3 regions of the Streptomyces sp. NBC_00440 genome follow, and region 1 is predicted to be linked to each of the others. Evidence: riboswitches for the same ligand, from Rfam matches in the RefSeq annotation. Region 1 holds a riboswitch; each other region holds the start of a gene.
What was found. Region 1 has a riboswitch for cyclic di-AMP ahead of OHB13_RS17365 (M23 family metallopeptidase). Riboswitches for the same ligand answer to the same signal wherever they lie in the genome.
Positions count from the first base shown of each region.

Region 2: another riboswitch for cyclic di-AMP. It lies ahead of OHB13_RS13920 (transglycosylase family protein); the one in region 1 lies ahead of OHB13_RS17365 (M23 family metallopeptidase).
Region 3: another riboswitch for cyclic di-AMP. It lies ahead of OHB13_RS28375 (M23 family metallopeptidase); the one in region 1 lies ahead of OHB13_RS17365 (M23 family metallopeptidase).

Region 1 is NZ_CP107921.1:3,861,085-3,867,137, forward strand. Features, by position in the region: gene OHB13_RS17360 (aldo/keto reductase) at 1-482, opposite strand, end outside; gene OHB13_RS17365 (M23 family metallopeptidase) at 728-1,792, opposite strand; cyclic di-AMP (ydaO/yuaA leader) riboswitch at 1,804-1,944, opposite strand; gene OHB13_RS17370 (PP2C family protein-serine/threonine phosphatase) at 2,180-3,409, opposite strand; tRNA gene OHB13_RS17375 (tRNA-Met) at 3,501-3,574, opposite strand; gene OHB13_RS17380 (ATP-binding protein) at 3,808-4,215, opposite strand; gene OHB13_RS17385 (MarR family winged helix-turn-helix transcriptional regulator) at 4,381-4,920, shown strand; gene OHB13_RS17390 (STAS domain-containing protein) at 5,031-5,453, opposite strand; gene OHB13_RS17395 (PP2C family protein-serine/threonine phosphatase) at 5,654-6,053, shown strand, end outside.
Region 2 is NZ_CP107921.1:3,116,632-3,122,684, reverse strand. Features, by position in the region: gene OHB13_RS13940 (SurA N-terminal domain-containing protein) at 1-63, shown strand, start outside; gene OHB13_RS13935 (nucleoside triphosphate pyrophosphohydrolase) at 73-1,149, shown strand; gene OHB13_RS13930 (cytochrome P450 family protein) at 1,199-2,464, shown strand; gene OHB13_RS13925 (LysM peptidoglycan-binding domain-containing protein) at 2,601-3,671, shown strand; cyclic di-AMP (ydaO/yuaA leader) riboswitch at 3,928-4,114, shown strand; gene OHB13_RS13920 (transglycosylase family protein) at 4,118-4,828, shown strand; gene eno (phosphopyruvate hydratase) at 5,115-6,053, shown strand, end outside.
Region 3 is NZ_CP107921.1:6,316,635-6,322,687, forward strand. Features, by position in the region: gene OHB13_RS28370 (M16 family metallopeptidase) at 1-750, shown strand, start outside; cyclic di-AMP (ydaO/yuaA leader) riboswitch at 1,011-1,170, shown strand; gene OHB13_RS28375 (M23 family metallopeptidase) at 1,183-1,944, shown strand; gene OHB13_RS28380 (GntR family transcriptional regulator) at 2,174-2,851, shown strand; gene OHB13_RS28385 (TetR/AcrR family transcriptional regulator) at 3,057-3,626, opposite strand; gene OHB13_RS28390 (NADP-dependent oxidoreductase) at 3,697-4,590, shown strand; gene OHB13_RS28395 (HPr family phosphocarrier protein) at 4,602-4,883, opposite strand; gene OHB13_RS28400 (bifunctional acetate--CoA ligase family protein/GNAT family N-acetyltransferase) at 5,024-6,053, shown strand, end outside.

The DNA of each region.
Region 1 (6,053 bases):
CGCTCGGGAGACACATTGGACGCGGCGATGGCGCGCACCTTGCCCGCCTTCACCAGCTCGTCGAGGGTGGAGATGATCTCCTCGACCGGCACGGACGGGTCGTCGAAGTGCGTGTAGTAGAGGTCGATGTAGTCGGTGCGCAGCCGACGCAGCGACTCGTCGGCTGCGGCCCTGATGTTCGCCGGGGACAGCCCCTTGTACTGCGGATGCGCGCCGACCTTGGTCGCGACCACCACGTCGGCCCGGTTACCCCGTGCGGCCAGCCAGTTGCCGATGACGGTCTCGGACTCACCGCCCTTGTTGCCGGGCACCCAGGCCGAGTACGTGTCCGCGGTGTCGATGAAGTTGCCGCCGGCGGCCGTGTAGGCGTCGAGCACGTCGAAGGACTGCTTTTCGTCGGCGCTCCACCCGAAGACATTGCCACCGAGGGAGAGCGGGAAGACCTTGAGGTCGGAGGAGCCGAGTGAGCGGAGAGAAGTCATATGTCGGTCAACCCCGCGGCGGCCCGGCACTATTCCGCTGGTCCGGCGCTGTCCCGCTGATCCGCCGGTGTTCCGCAGGACCGGCCGTACGCGGGGGCCGGACCGGCCGGGTGCCCGCACACAGCGGACCGGCAGCCCTGACGCCGGGGGGATGCCGTCAGGACTGCCGGGGTGCGGGTCGCCGTGCAGCGGCGGTACGCGCAGGGGCGGGGCCGCGGTTACAGGCTGAGAGTACGGGCTGAGAGTTACGGGTTGAGGCCCTTGCCCTGGAGCCAGGTCATCGGGTCGATCGGGTCGCCGCCACCCGGCCGGACCTCCACGTGGACATGCGGGCCGGTGACGTTGCCGGTGGCTCCGACCCTGCCGATGACCTCGCCGGTGCTGACCTTCTGGCCGGCGCTGACCCCCAGCGAGGACTGGTGGCAGAACCACAGCTCCGTACCGTCGTCGAGCGTGATGACCGTGCGGTAGCCGTACGCCCCGGCCCAGCCGGCCGACTTGACCGTCCCGCTGTGCACGGCCTTGATCGGGGTACCGGTCGGGGCGGCGAAGTCGAGGCCGGTGTGGTGGCCCGACGACCACATCGAACCGCCGTCGTTGAACCGCGAGGTGAGGGTGTACGAGGAGACGGGGAGCGAGTAGCTGGCCGCCAGCTTGGCGAGCCGCTCCTTCTCCGCCTTGGCCTTGGCCTCCGCCTCGGCCTTCTTCTTGGCCGCCTTCTCCTTGGCCGCCGCCTCGTCCTGCTTCTTCGCGGCCTCCGCCGACGCCTTGTCCGCGGCTGCCTTCTCGGCTGCCGCCTTGGCCTCGTCGTCGACCGCGCCCTGCTGCTGCTCGGCCTGCTGGAGGATCCGGGCGCGGAGGGCCTCGCCCGCGTCCCCGCTGCCCTTGCCGGTGGCCGCAGCGGTGCTGAGCGCCGCGTCGGCGGCGCCCGTCTCCGTACCGCTGTGGTCCGACGAACCGCCGTCGAGGTCGGAGATCAGCGTCCCCACGCCGGGCAGCGACTCGGCATCCGGCAGCTTGTCCTTGACGGACTGCGGAAGGTCGGGGAGGGAGATCGCGACCGGCGGCTTGCTCTGGGCGCTGGCCATGCCGCCCGCACCGACGGCTGCGATCACGCCGACGCCGAGCACCGTCGAGCTGCGGGCGAGTCCGCCGCGCTGCTTGGCGACCCGGTGTTTACCGCGGACCGAACGGAGGGAATCCTCAGTGGGGTTCCACTCGTCGAATGTGCCGCCGTCCTCACCGCCGAAACCGGGAGCATCGTCGTTCGGGAAGTAAAGCGTTTCGGGGGCAGGGTTGTTGGACGCCACGGAGGCGCACTCCTTTCCTTCCTTACCGCCTACCGGGTTAGCTGACGGGTTCGGAGCAGGAAGGTCTCCTACGGGCAGCCCTTACGGAGAAGCCCGATTCACCCCAATTGGTGGTTCCCCGGTTCCCTTGCGGGATTCGGCGCGTGCGCACGGTGCCGCCTCTTGCGACGACTGGGACAACCGCGCTGCGTTATCGAACGTTAATAGACGCGAGGGCCGGATTCCAAGCTGTTCCGACTGATCGTTAACGGCTTTGGCCTGTACTTACCGGGGCATAAAGGGGCGGATTCGGGCGACTTGATCACCCTTCAGAAGCCACCGGGAAACATCGAGATTCTGATAGTGCGTCAAATGTTATGCGGTGTTGTGCAGAGGGGTGCTCTTCGATTACGGATCGTGTTGTTCGCGGTGGATGATCTCCACGGTCCTGCGCCGGTCCGGCTGCCCCTGGCCCGGACGGCCCACCGCGAGCAGCGCCATGTCGTCCGTGGAGCGCCCGCCCGTGTGCAGCCGCACGTCGTCGGTCACCGCCGTCAGCAGCTCATCGGGCCCCGGGAAGATCCGGCCGCGCAGCCGCTCCTGCGGCTCGTAGAAGGCCCCCTGCGCGTTCCTCGCCTCGGACAGGCCGTCGGTGTAGAGCAGCAGCGTGGCCCCCGGCGGGAACTCCGTCTCGTCCGCCTGGTCCGGCCAGGCCGCCAGATCGGCCAGCCCCAGCGGCAGGGCGGGATCGGCCGGCGTGAGGAGGTGGATGCCCCCGTCCGCGTACAGCAGCAGCGGCTCGGGGTGGCCCCGGTTGAGCAGCCGGATCAAGCCCTGATCGCTGCGCGGGATCTCGGCGAGCGCCGCCGTGGTGAACCCCTCGAAGGCGTCAAGTCCCTCCCGCCGCACGCCCTCACGGGTCAGCGCACGCTCCAGCCGCTGAGCGACCCGCTCGATCGTCACCTCCTGCTCGGCGGCCTCCCGGAAGGCCCCGATCACCACAGCCACAGCCTCGACGGCGCCGAGCCCCTTGCCCCGTACGTCACCGATCACCAGCCGGACCCCGTACGGGGTGTCCTGCACGGCGAAGAGATCGCCGCCGATGAAGGTGCCGGCCTGCGCCGCCTCGTACCGCGCCGCGATGTGCAGCCCGGCGATCCGCTCGGAAGGCACCGGCAGCACGGCGCGCTGCGCGGTCTCCGCCACCACGCGCGCCGACGCGAGTTCTTCGCCGCTGACCCGGATGACGCGGTTGATGATGAGGGCGACGACGGACACCGTGACGACGGTGATCATCTCCGTGATCGCCGAGGCCTTGGCCGAGGTGTCGTCGTAGCCGTGCAGCCCCACGACCGCCAGCACCGCGATGATCCCCGTGATCAGCGTGGCCCGGTACGAGAAGAGCGGGGCCGCGATCACCGGCGCGGCGACGAAGAACGGGGCAGCGGTGAACGCGGACGGCGTCAGCTGGTCGAAGGCCACCCCGCCCGCGATCAGCACGGCAGGCAGCGCCCGGACGAACCTGCGCGCCCGGCCCGAGTCCTCTCGCTGCCCCACCAGTACCCTCCTGCCCGGTCCGTAAAGCGGCGGACGGTACCGCGCCCCACCAGGCTGGCCGCACCGACGCCGGTGTGCGATTCGGCGTCGGCCAAGTGGGGGAGAGCGGGGCGGGGCGGTGGTGAGAAACGACTGAAGGCCCAGCACGTGAGTGCTGGGCCTTCGATCTGAGTAGCGGGGACAGGATTTGAACCTGCGACCTCTGGGTTATGAGCCCAGCGAGCTACCGAGCTGCTCCACCCCGCGTCGGTAAACCCAACTCTACGCCATGCGCGGGGGTGGTTCTGACCATGACCCGGCACCCCGCGCCCACGGCAGCCGGCCGGCCAGGGTGGCGACGGCAACTGCCCGGTGGCTGAAGGCAGTTCGGGCCCACCCACCTGACGTACACCCCTCCCCCCACGCGCACAGGCCCCTGTCCTGCGCATTCACGCGCAGGACAGGGGCCTGTGGAGCGGTAGACCGTGTGGGACTACGGGTCAACGGGAGAGGACGGCGCGTACGTTCTTACCGCCCTGGGGACAGTGGCTGACAACGACCGTACGCGCGAGGAAACGGACCAGAGGCCAGCCGAATCCGCCCCCGGCCCCGTTGAGGTCCGGCGCGCGCTCCCGCGGCATGGCGCGGCTGGGGTCCTCCACGGTGACCTCCAGTGTGGTGCGGTCCGCGGCCAGTCGCAGAGCGGTAAGCCCTCCCGCGTGCCGCAGTGCGTTCGTGACCAGCTCGGAGACCACCAGAACGGCGTTGTCCGTGCACTCGGGGGTGGGGGCGGGCGACAGCTCCGAGACGAACTCACGCATGTCGTCGCGTGCCCGGGCCACCGTGGCCGGGCACGTCGTCCGCTGCGCGTGGCCGGTGCGCCGCTCCATGACATTTGACTGACCCATACTGAACTCCCATCGAGGAGAAGTCCTGGTCTCGTGAACCGTGCTTCTGCCCCCATCGGCCCGGGTCTAACTCCGCCACAAGGGACCCGTGCGGGGCGTAGGAACCGGTGCTGTGCCCCCGGCCGCGTACTGACAAGGCCGCCTCGAAAGTGGCACAGTAGGACGATGCGCCCAAGCTCTACGACGCAGGCCCCGGAACTGGCGGATATCGCCACCGAGGTCACAGGGCTGCTCGGCGTTCTTCGGGGCAGGGCCCACGGCAACGCCCCGGCCGGACCCGTTTCGGCATCACAGATGCGGGCGCTGCTGGCGATCGGGCGGCTGGAGGGCGGCAATCTGCGGGCCCTCGGCGAAGCTCTGGGATCCAGTGCGCCCGCGACGAGCCGACTGTGCGACCGGCTGGAGGCCGCCGGCCTGGTCGAGCGGCGACTGAGCACCGCGAGCCGCCGGGAACTCGAACTGTATCTGAGCAGGCACGGGCGGGCCCTGCTCGATGAGGTCAAGGAGCGCGAGGCGGACGAGCTGCGCCCCGTACTGGAAGCCATGCCCCCCGAAGCGCTCCGCCAGCTCACAGCGGGACTGACCGCATTCCGGGACGCTGCCGCCTCCGCCGTGGACGGGAACAGCCTCGCGGGCGACGAGCCGGGCGAGCCACGGGACGAAACCCTCGACGACTCCAGGCTGCGGATCGTACGCCCGGCCTGAGCTCCTGACCGGAGTGCCTGCCTGCGTGCCTACGTTCCACGCCAACGTCGGCGGGCTGGTGAACCCCGGGGAGTTCCTCCTGCAGGCCCGTCAGATGGACGGTTTCTGCGTCACCGTGGCGAGGCGGCCGGGGCAGCGACCTGGTTGCCACTTGGCACCGGGCCGTCGCGGAGGGCGGCGACCTGGTCGGCGTGGAGGGCGGCGACCTGGTCGGCGTGGATGGCGAAGACGCCACCCAGGCGGAGGATCCGCAGCAGTCGCAGGACGGCCCGCGAGGGCGCGGCGAGACGAAGCCTGTCGCCGAGCCGCAGTCGGGCGTGCAGGAGCGTATTGATGAGCGCGGTGTCGGCGAACCCGACCGCTGAGAGGTCCACCACGACCGGCCCCTCGCCGCGGCCGACCGCCTCGTGGAGTGCCAGACGCAGCGGCTCGACCGAGTCGAGGTCGACCTCCCCGGACAGTTCCAGGAGCACGGCAGTCGGAAGGGGATGCGTGACCAGGTGCAGGTGCTGAACGGTGCTTCGGGTATCCACAACTGGCCCTTCGGATCGTGGAAGCGAAAGCCGACAGACTCTCCCCATCGTGCGACCTGCACCACCATAGGGTCGATAGTTGCCGTACGGCAACACTTACCATTGCTCAATGATTGTGGTACTCGCTGCGGAGGGGGACGGGCTGCCCCGCTACGCTGCGGCGTCCGACATATCCCCCTGATGACGAAAGCGGGCCGCCGATGAACGGCTTCCTGGCCGTGGAGCGCGCCGTACGCAGCGCGGCGCCGCATGCTCTCCTCGACGCGGCCCGCGCCGCACTGATCACGCACTACGAGGCTGCTTCGGTGGACCTGCTCATGGCCGACTACGGCCTCACGGTCCTGCAACCGGTGACCGCCTTGCCCCACACTGCCCAGCCCCCGCTGTCCCTGCATGCCAGCCCGGAAGGCCGCGCCTTCGGCAGCCAGGAACCGTACGGGCAGTACGCAGCCCTGGACGGCGCCGTGGACCTCCATCTGCCCGTGACCGTGCGCGGAGACAGACTCGGTATCCTCACCGTCCGCCTCCCCAAGCGCAGATGCACGCCCCAGGCCGTCGACGAGCTCACCGATCTCGCCGCATTCCTGGGGCACGAGATCG
Region 2 (6,053 bases), 740 kb from region 1:
ACCCAGGTCACCAAGGAACAGGCCGCACCGTCCGCCGGAACCGGAGTCAGTGCGGCGGGGTAGTTTCGACGGGTGACCGCTGAAAACACCCCTGATAACACCCCCGGCAACACCCGCGCCGCTGCCGCGCCCGCCCCCGCCGTCGTTCCCGAGGTGCTCGACGCGCCCGGCCGGGTCGTGCTGCTCACCACCAGCCACCGGGTCGCGCCGGGGCTGCTGTCCTGGCCGGCCTGGCAGCTGCTGCACACGGCGGACCGGGTGCTCTGTGTGGACACCGAGCACCCGCAGCTGCCGTATCTGCGTGAGGCGGGGGTGACCGTCGAGCACGCGGCGCCCGACGCGCACCAACTGGTCGAGGAGTGCGCGGGCGGCCGCACGGTCGTCGTCCTCCCGTCGGGCGAGGGCGACCAGCAGCTGACCGACGGTCTGGCCAGGCTCGCGGGCAGCGGCCGGGTGCGGATGCCGGACCTGGAGCTGCTGCCCGGCTCGTACGATCTGCCGGGCGCGCGCCTGCTCGACCTGGTGCAGGTGATGGACCGGGTACGGCGCGAGTGCCCGTGGACCTCCCAGCAGACCCACCGGGGGCTCGCCAAGTACCTGATCGAGGAGGCGTACGAACTCGTCGAGGCGATCGAGGACGGCGACCGGGGCGAACTGCGCGAGGAGCTGGGGGACGTCCTGCTCCAGGTCGTCTTCCACGCGCGGATCGCGCAGGAGGGCACCGGGGAAGAAGGGGACGAGCCCTTCTCGATCGACGACGTCGCGGGCGGCCTGGTCGAGAAGCTGATCCACCGCCACCCGCATGTGTTCGGCGACGAGACGGCGGAGACCGCCGATGACGTCCACGCCCACTGGAACCGCACCAAGGCGATCGAGAAGCAGCGGGAGTCGGTGACGGACGGCGTCCCGGTCGGTCAGCCGGCCCTCGCACTCGCGGCGAAACTGACCTCGCGGGTGCGCGGCTCGGAGCTCGACGTACCGCTGCCGGCAGGGGAGGGCGTCGGCTACCAGTTGCTCGCCCTGGCCGCGAGCGCGGAGGCGGCGGGCACGGACCCGGAGGCCGCGCTGCGCGCCGCGGCGCGGGCGTACCGGGACGCGATCCGGGCCGCGGAGAAGGCACAGCGCGGTACGGCTCCCGTCGAGGAGTGACCGACCGGGGCGCGGAGAGGGCGCAGGGCGGTACGGCTACCGTCGAGGAGTGACCGACAACAGCACCGCAGGCCCGGCCCCCACCCTTTTCACCTGGGAGTTCGCGACCGACCCGTACCCCGCGTACGCCTGGCTCCGCGAGAACGCGCCCGTCCACAGGACCGCGCTCCCGAGCGGGGTGGAGGCCTGGCTCGTGACGCGGTACGCGGACGCGCGGACGGCGCTCGCCGAGCCCCGGCTGTCGAAGAACCCCGCGCACCACGCGGAGTCCCCGCACGCCAAGGGCAAGACCGGCATTCCGGGGGAGCGCAAGGCGGAGCTGATGACGCATCTGCTGAACATCGACCCGCCGGACCACACCCGGCTGCGGCGTCTGGTCTCCAAGGCGTTCACCCCGCGCACCGTCGCGCTCTTCGCACCGCGCGTACAGGAGCTGACGGACCAGCTGATCGACGCCTTCGTGGCGAAGAGCGGAGAGCAGGGCACGGCCGACCTCATCCATGACTTCGCCTTTCCGCTCCCCATCTACGCCATCTGCGATCTGCTCGGCGTCCCCCGCGAGGACCAGGACGACTTCCGCGACTGGGCGGGCATGATGATCCGTCACGGCGGCGGACCGCGCGGCGGGGTCGCACGGTCGGTCAAGAAGATGCGGAACTACCTCGCCGAACTCATCCACCGCAAGCGGGAGAGCCCCGGCGACGACCTCATCTCCGGGCTCATCAGGGCGAGCGACCACGGCGAGCACCTGACCGAGAACGAAGCCGCGGCGATGGCGTTCATCCTGCTCTTCGCCGGGTTCGAGACGACGGTCAACCTCATCGGCAACGGTATGTACGCGCTGCTCCGCAATCCGGACCAGCGCGAGCGCCTGGAGGCGTCACTGGCGGCGGGGGAGACCGACCTCCTCGCCACCGGTGTGGAGGAACTCCTGCGCTACGACGGGCCGGTGGAGCTGGCGACCTGGCGGTTCGCCACCGAGGCGCTGACCCTGGGCGGGCAGTCCATCGCGGAGGGCGATCCCGTACTGGTCGTCCTGGCCGCGGCCGACCGCGATCCCGAGCGCTTCACCGAGCCCGACACGCTCGACCTCTCACGCACCGACAACCAGCATCTGGGGTACGGGCACGGCATCCACTACTGCCTCGGCGCGCCGCTCGCCCGGCTGGAGGCGCAGACCGCGCTCGCCACCCTGCTGCGCCGCCTGCCGGACCTGCGACTTGCGGCGGAACCTGGCGATTTGCGCTGGCGCGGCGGGCTCATCATGCGGGGATTGCGCACGCTTCCGGTGGAGTTCGATATCCCGCCCAACTGACGGCCTGACCAGTACATGGCTGACAGGGCGTCAAGAATGTGACTTTCATGTGATCTCCGCTGCATCGACTTGTGACTGGTGTTCGAGTGCGGCTACGTTCACCCCTCGACTCATCCGTCACACGGAAGGCCACCGCATGCGCACCGGGAACGGTCGGCACCGCCGCCCCCGTCAGGCTCCAGCTCTTGTCGTAGCGGCAGGAGTTACGGGCTCGGCCATCGCCCTTCCGCTGCTGGCGTCGACCGGCGCCCACGCTGCCGACGCCACGACCTGGGACCGGGTGGCGCTGTGCGAGAGCGGCGGCATCTGGAGCACCGACCTCGGCAACGGGCACTACGGCGGCCTCCAGTTCTCGCAGGCGACCTGGGACAAGTACGGAGGCGGGCAGTACGCGGCCCGCCCCGACCTGGCCAGCCGCTCCCAGCAGATAGCCGTGGCCAAGAAGGTGTACGCGGCCGAGGGTGCGACTCCCTGGGCCAGTTGTGCGGCCATCGCCGGGCTGACGAAGGACGACGCGGACAGCGCCTCCGTGGACCCGGGCTCCCCGGACACCGCGAGCCCGAGCCCCGCGAAGCCGACCGATTCCGCGAAGCCGAGCGATTCGGCCAAGCCGACCGGTTCCGCCAAGGACCCGGCGGGCGGGGACACGGACGCGGACGGTTCGAAGCAGACACCGTCGAAGCACGCGCCGTCGAAGCAGGCGAGTCCGAGCCCGTCCGATTCCCCTTCGGGCGCCCCGTCCTCCTCATCGGCCCCGTCATCCCCCACATCTGACCCCTCATCGGACACATCAGACTCTTCCGGCGATTCAGGCTCTTCGGGCACTTCGGGCACTTCGGGCACTTCTGGCCCCAGCGCATCCGCCACGCCCGGCCCCTCGGACTCGGCGGCACCCGCCGGTCCTGCTTCCGGTGACGCCCCGGGGGGCGGCAAGCACCGGGGCGGCGAGGCCACCGGTGGCTCCGGAGCGAGCCATGACGAGACCGGGCGGCACGCTTCACGCGGCGGGGAGGTGTCCCGCGATGACGCCCGTACGGACGGCAGCTACACCGTCCGCGCGGGTGACAATCTGTGGTCCATCGCGGAGGCGCACGATCTGCCCGGCGGATGGCCCGCGCTCTACGCGGCGAACCATCGGACCGTCGGAGGCGATCCGGACTTCATCGTTCCTGGCCAGAGCCTTGATCTCGACCGAAATCAGGGGTAGTTCGGACCTGTATGTCCGCTTCTGTTCGAGTGAGACATGGCTCTCGTCGGCGCTGCTGAATGTCCGGACTGTCCGCCCGGCGTACGCCGCACCTCACCTGCGGAAACAGGTCACGCGGGGTCGTAAACCAGGGATTTGCTCCCCGATGTTCATCTTTGAATATCGGGGGGTCCTGTGATTACGGTCAGACCGCTCGCACCGCGGGCCTCTTCGATCGCCACGCCGAATCCTGCCATCGGTCGAAGGGAAACAGTGACGCTAAGAAGCGCCGCAGGCAGGAGCGGGGGACCCAGGTAAGCGCCGGGGCCGGCCGTCCGTTCAGAGTCAGAGAACGGCACGAACCGGGACCGGCTTGGGGTGAAGCTGTGCGCTAGGCCGCGCAGCCGGGCAACTCATTGGCCCGAACCCGACAGCTCACCTCGTAGGCGTCGGTGAGGAGATTCTTCATGCTGTTTTCCAGCAAGTCCAAGCACCGTCGCCCCTCGAAGGCCGTCCGCGTCGCCACTCTCGCCGGTGTTGCCGGTGCCGCTGTGGCCGTACCGCTGATCGGGGCGACCTCGGCCTCCGCCGCTTCGGTCTCGACCTGGGACGCCGTCGCGCAGTGCGAGTCCGGTGGCAACTGGTCCACCAACACGGGCAACGGCTACTACGGCGGCCTCCAGTTCAACAACTCCAGCTGGGCCGCCGCCGGCGGTACGCAGTACGCCCCGCGTGCCGACCTCGCCACCAAGGGCCAGCAGATCGCCACCGCCGAGAAGCTTCTCGCCATGCAGGGTCCGGGCGCCTGGTCCTGCGCCGGTGCCGGCGGCCTGACCAGCGGCGGTCCGAGCCCGGACGTCTCCACCGGTTCGAACAGCGGCTCCTCCTCGTCGAGCGCCGACCAGCAGAGCAGCCACAGCGACCAGCAGGCCGCTTCGCGCAGCGAGGCCCGCACCAGTGCGCCGGCCGCCCCGAAGCACGCCGCTCCCCGGCACGCCGCTCCCGCCAAGATCCAGAAGGGTGACGGCGAGTACAAGGTCAAGGCCGGCGACACCCTCTCCACGATCGCCAAGGCCGAGCACGTCTCCGGTGGCTGGAAGAAGGTCTTCGACCTGAACAAGGACGTCGTGAAGGACGCCAACCTGATCTACCCCGGTCAGCAGCTCCACCTGAGCTGATATCAGCTCTCCCCAGCACCCCCGGCCCGGCGCGACTCCCCCGTACGCGCCGGGCCGGGGGTCTCTCCGCCGGAGCCGCGTCCCGGTTCCGTCCGGCGGCCCGGCGGGGGCGGTGAGGTGGTCACGGTCTGGTAAATTTGGTGACTTTCACACCGTCATACGATCTTTTGGGCCCTTTTTCGTCCCAGGGTCCGGGCGCCCTGCAGGCCTATGGCTCCGAGCCGGTTAGGCTCGTGCCGCAAGGCCAAAGAGACCCTGCGCCCATAGCGTCACATCCCAGAAGGAGATGCTAGTGCCGTCCATCGACGTCGTCGTAGCCCGGGAAATCCTGGACTCCCGAGGCAACCCCACGGTCGAGGTCGAGGTCGGCCTCGACGACGGCAGCACGGGCCGTGCCGCCGTCCCGTCCGGCGCCTCCACCGGTGCGTTCGAGGCCATCGAGCTCCGCGACGGTGACCCCAACCGTTACCAGGGCAAGGGCGTCGAGAAGGCAGTCCTCGCCGTCATCGAGCAGATCGGGCCGGAGCTCGTCGGCTACGACGCCACCGAGCAGCGCCTGATCGACCAGGCGATGTTCGACCTGGACGCGACGGAGAACAAGGGCTCGCTCGGCGCCAACGCCATCCTCGGCGTCTCGCTCGCCGTGGCACACGCCGCTTCCGAGGCTTCCGACCTCCCGCTCTTCCGCTACCTGGGCGGCCCGAACGCGCACCTACTGCCCGTTCCGATGATGAACATCCTGAACGGCGGGTCGCACGCCGACTCCAACGTCGACATCCAGGAGTTCATGATCGCGCCGATCGGCGCCGAGTCCTTCTCGGAGGCGCTGCGCTGGGGCGCCGAGGTTTACCACACCCTCAAGAAGGTCCTGAAGACCAAGGGCCTGTCGACCGGTCTCGGCGACGAGGGCGGCTTCGCGCCGAACCTGGAGTCGAACCGCGCCGCCCTCGACCTCATCCTTGAGGCCATCAAGGAGGCCGGCTACGCGCCGGGCAAGGACATCGCGCTCGCGCTCGACGTCGCCGCCTCCGAGTTCTACAAGGACGGCAAGTACGAGTTCGAGGGCAAGTCCCGCTCGGCCGCCGAGATGACCGAGTACTACGAGGAGCTCGTCGCCTCGTACCCGCTCGTCTCCATCGAGGACCCGCTGTACGAGGACGACTGGGACGGCTGGAAGGTCATCACCGACAAGCTGGGCGCCAAGGTCCAGATCGTCGGCGACGAC
Region 3 (6,053 bases), 2.5 Mb from region 1:
GTCGTCGGCGACCTGGCGGGGACCGACCTGGACGCGGTGCTCGCCGAGAGCCTCGGCGAGTGGAAGGGCAACGCGGGCACGCCCCGGCCGGTGCCCCCGATCACCGCGGACGACACCGGCCGGGTGATCGTCGTGGACCGGCCGGGAGCGGTCCAGACCCAGCTGCTGATCGGCCGGATCGGCGCCGACCGGCACGACCGTGTCTGGCCGGCCCAGATCCTCGGCACGTACTGCCTGGGCGGCACGCTCACCTCCCGTCTGGACCGCGTTCTGCGCGAGGAGAAGGGCTATACCTACGGCGTGCGGGCCTTCAGCCAGGTGCTCCGCTCCGCCCCCGACGGCACCGGCGCCGCCATGCTCGCCATCAGCGGTTCGGTGGACACCGAGTCGACGGGCCCCGCGCTCGACGACCTCTGGAAGGTCCTCAGGACGCTGGCCGCGGGCGGGCTGACCGACACCGAGCGGGACATCGCCGTACAGAACCTGGTGGGCGTCGCCCCGCTGAAGTACGAGACGGCCGCCGCGGTCGCGGCCACGCTCGCCGATCAGGTCGAGCAGCACCTGCCGGACGACTTCCAGGCACAGCTGTACGCGCGCCTCGCCGCGACCGGCACGGTCGAGGCGACCGCCGCCGTGGTCTCCGCCTTCCCCGCCGACCGGCTGGTGACGGTCCTGGTGGGGGACGCCGCGCAGATCGTGGAGCCGGTCAGGGCGCTGGGCATCGGCGAAGTGACCGTGGTCGAGAGCTGAGTCCCGGCCGCTCCGGGGCACCGGCGGCCGGACCGGATCTGCGGGGCCCCGGTGGGCAGTTCGTCCACCGGGGCCCCGACTGCATGCCGGGGGTGTGCGGGCCTCCGGGACGCGTGGCTGTGTACGCCTGCGGGTTGGCGTCTGTGGGATGGGCGTCTGTGGGATGTGCGACAAAATCCGCTGTCTGTTTGGCGCAACCAGGACGGACCACTTACCGTCACACTCGCTGTCCGTCGGACGTAAGCCGCAACCGCGGCGCCGGGCAGCGATCGCCGAGTCCCCGTCAGGCGCGAGCCCGGGGAGCCGGGGACCCACTCAGTCCCTGGGGTGAATCGGGGCCGCTCCACAGGGGCGGGCCCGTAGGAGACCTTCCTGCTCCGAACCCGTCAGCTAACCCGGTAGGCGAGAGGGAAGGAAAGGACCAGCCCCTTCATGGCGTTCAGCCGCCCTACCGGCAAGCACCGTGGCCCGAAGCGCCTGACCCGCAGGACCGCGGGCGTCGCCGGAGTCGCCACCCTCGCCACGGCCGGTGTCGTCGGCACCCTCGCCTCCCCGGCGATGGCCGACAGCGCGACGGTCTCCACGGCGCAGGAAGTCCGTCTCGACCGGACCATCCTTGTCGGTGACACCGTGGCCGACGAGATAGCCGCCCAGGCCACCGCACAGCAGCACGAGGCCGTGGCGAAGGCCAGGGCCGAGGCGGCAGCCGCGAAGGCGAAGGCCGAGCGCGAGGCCAAGAAGGCGGCCGAACAGCGCGCGGCCCGGACCGCTGCCCGCAAGCGCCTCAACGCCTATGTGGCCCCGGTCGCCAACTCGTATGTCTCCACCGGCTACAAGACCGGCGGCAGCCTCTGGTCGTCCGGCAGCCACACCGGCATCGACTTCCACGCCGCGAGCGGCACCCCGGTCCACGCCGTCGGCGCGGGCACGGTCGTGGAGGCCGGCTGGGGCGGCGCGTACGGCAACAACATCGTCATCCGGATGCACGACGGCACGTACACGCAGTACGGCCACCTCTCGTCCATCGGCGTCTCGGTCGGCCAGTCCGTCACATCGGACCAGCAGATCGCACTCTCCGGCGCCACCGGCAACGCCACGGGCCCGCACCTCCACTTCGAGGCCCGCACGGGCCCCGACTACGGCTCGGACATCGATCCCGTCGCGTATCTGCGCTCGCACGGCGTCAAGGTCTGAACCCGGCTGTCCCGTATGGCCCCGGCGCTCGTCGCGCCGGGGCCATACGCGTTCCGGGGTTCGCACGGATATCTTCCTCGCGCCGGGTGTTCGTACGTCCGGTTTTTGGCCGGCCAAAAGATATCCATGATTTACCGGGGGCCTTCGGGAATTAACATGCCCTGCCATAGAGTCGCCGCACAGGTGTGCACAGACCGCGATATGCGGGCGTCGATGCGGAGGTTCGGTCATGCGCGTTCCCGCACATTCGGTATGCACGGCAATCCGGGACGACATCATCTCGGGGGTGTACGAGCGGGGCGGCCGGCTGACCGAGGAGGTGCTCGCACGCCGGTACGGCGTCTCCCGTGTCCCGGTCCGCGAAGCCCTGCGGACCCTGGAGTCCGAGGGGTTCGTGGTCACCCGCCGGCACGCGGGCGCCTGTGTCGCCGAGCCGACCGAGCGGGAGGCGGCCGACCTGCTGGAGATACGGATACTGCTGGAGCCGATGGGGGCGGCGCGCGCCGCCCAGTGGCGGACCGAAGCCCATCTGAAGGTGCTCCGCGGCCTGGTCAGGCTGGGGCAGGAGCGGGCCGGGCGCGGCCAGGGCGAGGATCTGCGGTCGCTCGGCGGCTGGTTCCACGAGACGCTGGCGCAGGCGTCGGGCAGTTTGGCGCTGACCACGCTGCTCGGTCAGCTGCGGCAGAAGATCAGCTGGATGTACGCGGTCGACCAGCCGGCCCTTCCTGTCGTGTCCTGGGCGGAGCACGGCTCGATCGTGGACGCGGTGGCGCGCGGCGACGCGGAGCGGGCCCGCGCTCTGACCGCGGTGCACGCCGAACGCGCCATGGCGGCGCACCGGCTGCGGAAGCGGGGGCGCGTGAGGGATTCGCAACATGCTGTAAACATTGCGGGCATCACTGATTAACAGTGCTGCCGTATACAGGGGAGGGGATAAAGGGGCGGGGGATTTCGGCTTTTCCCTCTGCCGTATCCGTCCTGCCGTATCCGTCCTGTCGGATTCGCCGCTCAGCCCCGTGCCGTCTTTTTATTTTCTGCTTTTCTGATGTCCCGGTGCGGTCCCGGTCCCGGATGCCCGGTGCCGGGCACCCGGTCCGGAAAGCGCGGGAAGGTCAGGTGACCTCCCAGGCCGCCTCGATCATCCGGAAGATCTCGTCCACCGCGGCCTGCGGATCGGCCGCCTCGCGGGCCAGTGAATAGGCGTCGATCACGAACCTCGCGATCGTCCGGCAGGCCGTTGTGGTCCGTGACAGGCCGGGATCGGCGGCGATGGCTGTTGCCAGCGACTCCGCATGGCGCAGCCTCATCGACTCCTCGTACTCCCGCAGGGCGGGTGATCCGTCCACCATGTGCCAGATCGGGGCGGCGCTGTCCGCTGTGCAATGTCGCACCAGGGCCAGGATCTCGCGGCGCAGCGCAGGGATGAGCGGCTCGTGCGGAGCCCGGCCCGTGGCCGCCTGGATGAGGCGTTGCTCGAAGTCGTCGTCCCGCTCGAACACCAGGGCCTCTTTCGAGGCGAAGTGGGAGAAGAGCGTGGTGACGGCCACGTCGGCCTCGGCGGCCACATCGCGGATGCCCACCGCGTCGTACCCGCGTTCCAGGAACAGCCGCAGGGCGGTGTCAGCGATCTTCTGGCGGGTCGCGGCCTTCTTGCGCTCACGGCGTCCGGGCGGCTCGGTCATGCCGTGATGCTATCAGTTACAAAGGCGTAGTCGTTGTTAAACGCTAACGGTTAGTGCTACGTTCGGCCGCATGAAGAAAGTGAGCTTCGCCGAGTTCGGCGGTCCGGACGTTCTGCAACTCATAGATGCCGAGGAGCCCCATGCGGGCCCCGGCCGGATACGTATCGCCGTGCGGGCGGCGGGTGTGAACCCCGTCGACTGGAGGGTCCGTGAAGGCCAGGTCCTGGGGGCCCATCCGACCGAGTTGCCCTCCGGTGTCGGGCTGGACGCCGCCGGGGTGGTGGACGAGGTCGGCGAGGGCGTCGAAGGGGTCGAGGCCGGTGACCATGTGTTCGGTGAAGGGGCGAGCACCTACGCCGAGTTCGCCGTGCTGTCGGCCTGGGCCCGGATGCCCGAGGGCCTGACGTTCGAAGAGGCGGCCGGGTACCCCTCCGTGGTGGAGACCGCGCTGCGCGTCATCCGCGAGACCGGTGTGCGCTCAGGGCAGACGCTGCTGGTCAGCGGTGCGTCCGGGGGAGTCGGTTCGGCGGTGCTGCAGATCGCCCGCGACCGCGGCATCGCGGTGATCGGCACGGCCGGCGCCGCGAACCAGGACTATCTACGGAGCCTGGGTGCCGTCGCCACGACGTACGGCGAGGGCTGGGTCGAGCGGGTGCGGCAGCTCGGCCGCGTCGACGCGGCTCTCGATCTGGCCGGTACGGGCGTGATCGGTGAGCTCGTCGAGCTGACCGGGGATCCGCAGAAGGTGATCTCCATCGCCGATCTCGGTGCGCCGGCCCTCGGTGTCCGGTTCTCCGGTGTGGCCGGGAGCGTGCCGGATGCGCTCGCCGAGGCGGCCGCCCTCATCTCGCGGGGGAAGCTCCACATCCCGGTCGAGAGGTCGTACACGCTGGCCGAGGCCGCGGCAGCGCACATCGACAGCCATGCCGGTCACACGCGCGGGCGCCGGGTCATGGTCGTCTGAGCCGTTTCCGCTCAGACGGTCTCGGGGAGTTCGTCGAGCCCTTCGGCGACCAGCTTGGCCAGCCGGTCCAGGGCGGCGTCGGCGCCCTCCACGTCCGAGGTGAGCACGATCTCCTCGCCGCCCTCCACGCCCAGGCCGAGGACGGAGAGCATCGACGCCGCGTTGACCGGGTCGCTGCCGTTCTTCGCGATCTTCACCGGGACGCCGGAAGCGGTGGTGGCACGGACGAAGATGGAGGCCGGCCGGGCGTGCAGGCCCTCGGTCCAGCCGACCTTGACACGACGCTCAGCCATGGTGTTGCCCTTCGAGTTCTGTGCTAGTTGTCTAGACCATTCTTGCACGGGTGGTGCGGGGGCGGATGTGGTGCGGGACCGCTCTGCCGGATCCCAGACTGCACCGCTCCCCGTACCACCGCGACCCGTACGCTTTCAGCATGCAGCCCCCGCTGGAGGAGAACCCGCACCAGGAGTACCCGGCCCACTGGGAAGCGGATGTGGTGCTGCGCGACGGCGGTACCGCGCGGATCCGGCCGATCACCACCGAGGACGCCGACCGGCTCGTCAGCTTCTACGAGCAGGTCTCGCCCGAGTCGAAGTACTACCGCTTCTTCGCTCCGTACCCCCGGCTCTCCGCCAAGGACGTGCACCGCTTCACCCATCACGACTACGTCGACCGGGTGGGTCTTGCGGCGACCGTGGGCGGCGAGTTCATCGCGACCGTCCGCTACGACCGGATCGGCACGCACGAGGCCGAGGTCGCCTTCCTCGTCCAGGACGCGCACCAGGGGCGCGGTGTGGCCTCCGCGCTGCTCGAACACATCGCGGCGGTCGCCAGGGAGCGCGAGGTCACCCGCTTCGTCGCCGAAGTGCTGCCCGCCAACAACAAAATGATCAAGGTCTTCACGGACGCCGGGTACGAGCAGCAGCGCAGTTTCGAGGACGGCTCGGTCCACCTGACCTTCGATCTGGAACCCACCGAGGCGTCCCTCGCCGTCCAGCGCGCCCGCGAACAGCGAGCAGAGGCACGGTCGGTACAGCGGCTGCTGGCCCCCAGCTCCGTCGCCGTCGTCGGAGTGGGACGCACCCCAGGCGGGGTCGGGCGCGCGGTCCTGCGCAATCTGCACGGCTCCGGCTTCACCGGGCGCACCTACGCGGTGAACCGCGCCTTCCCCGACGGGCTCACGGAGGTGGACGGCGCCCCTGCTTACCGCTCGGTGGAGTCCATCGCCGCCACCGGTGAGGCGGTCGACCTGGTGGTCGTCGCCGTACCGGCCGCACAGGTGCCCGACGTGGTCGCCGACTGCGGGGCCGGCGGGGTGCAGGGGCTCGTCGTGATCTCCGCCGGTTACGCGGAGAGCGGGCCCGAAGGGCTCCTGCGCCAGCGCGAACTGCTGCGCCGGGCCCGCTCGTACGGCATGCGCATCATCGGGCCGAACGCCTTCGGCCTCATCAACACCGCGGAAG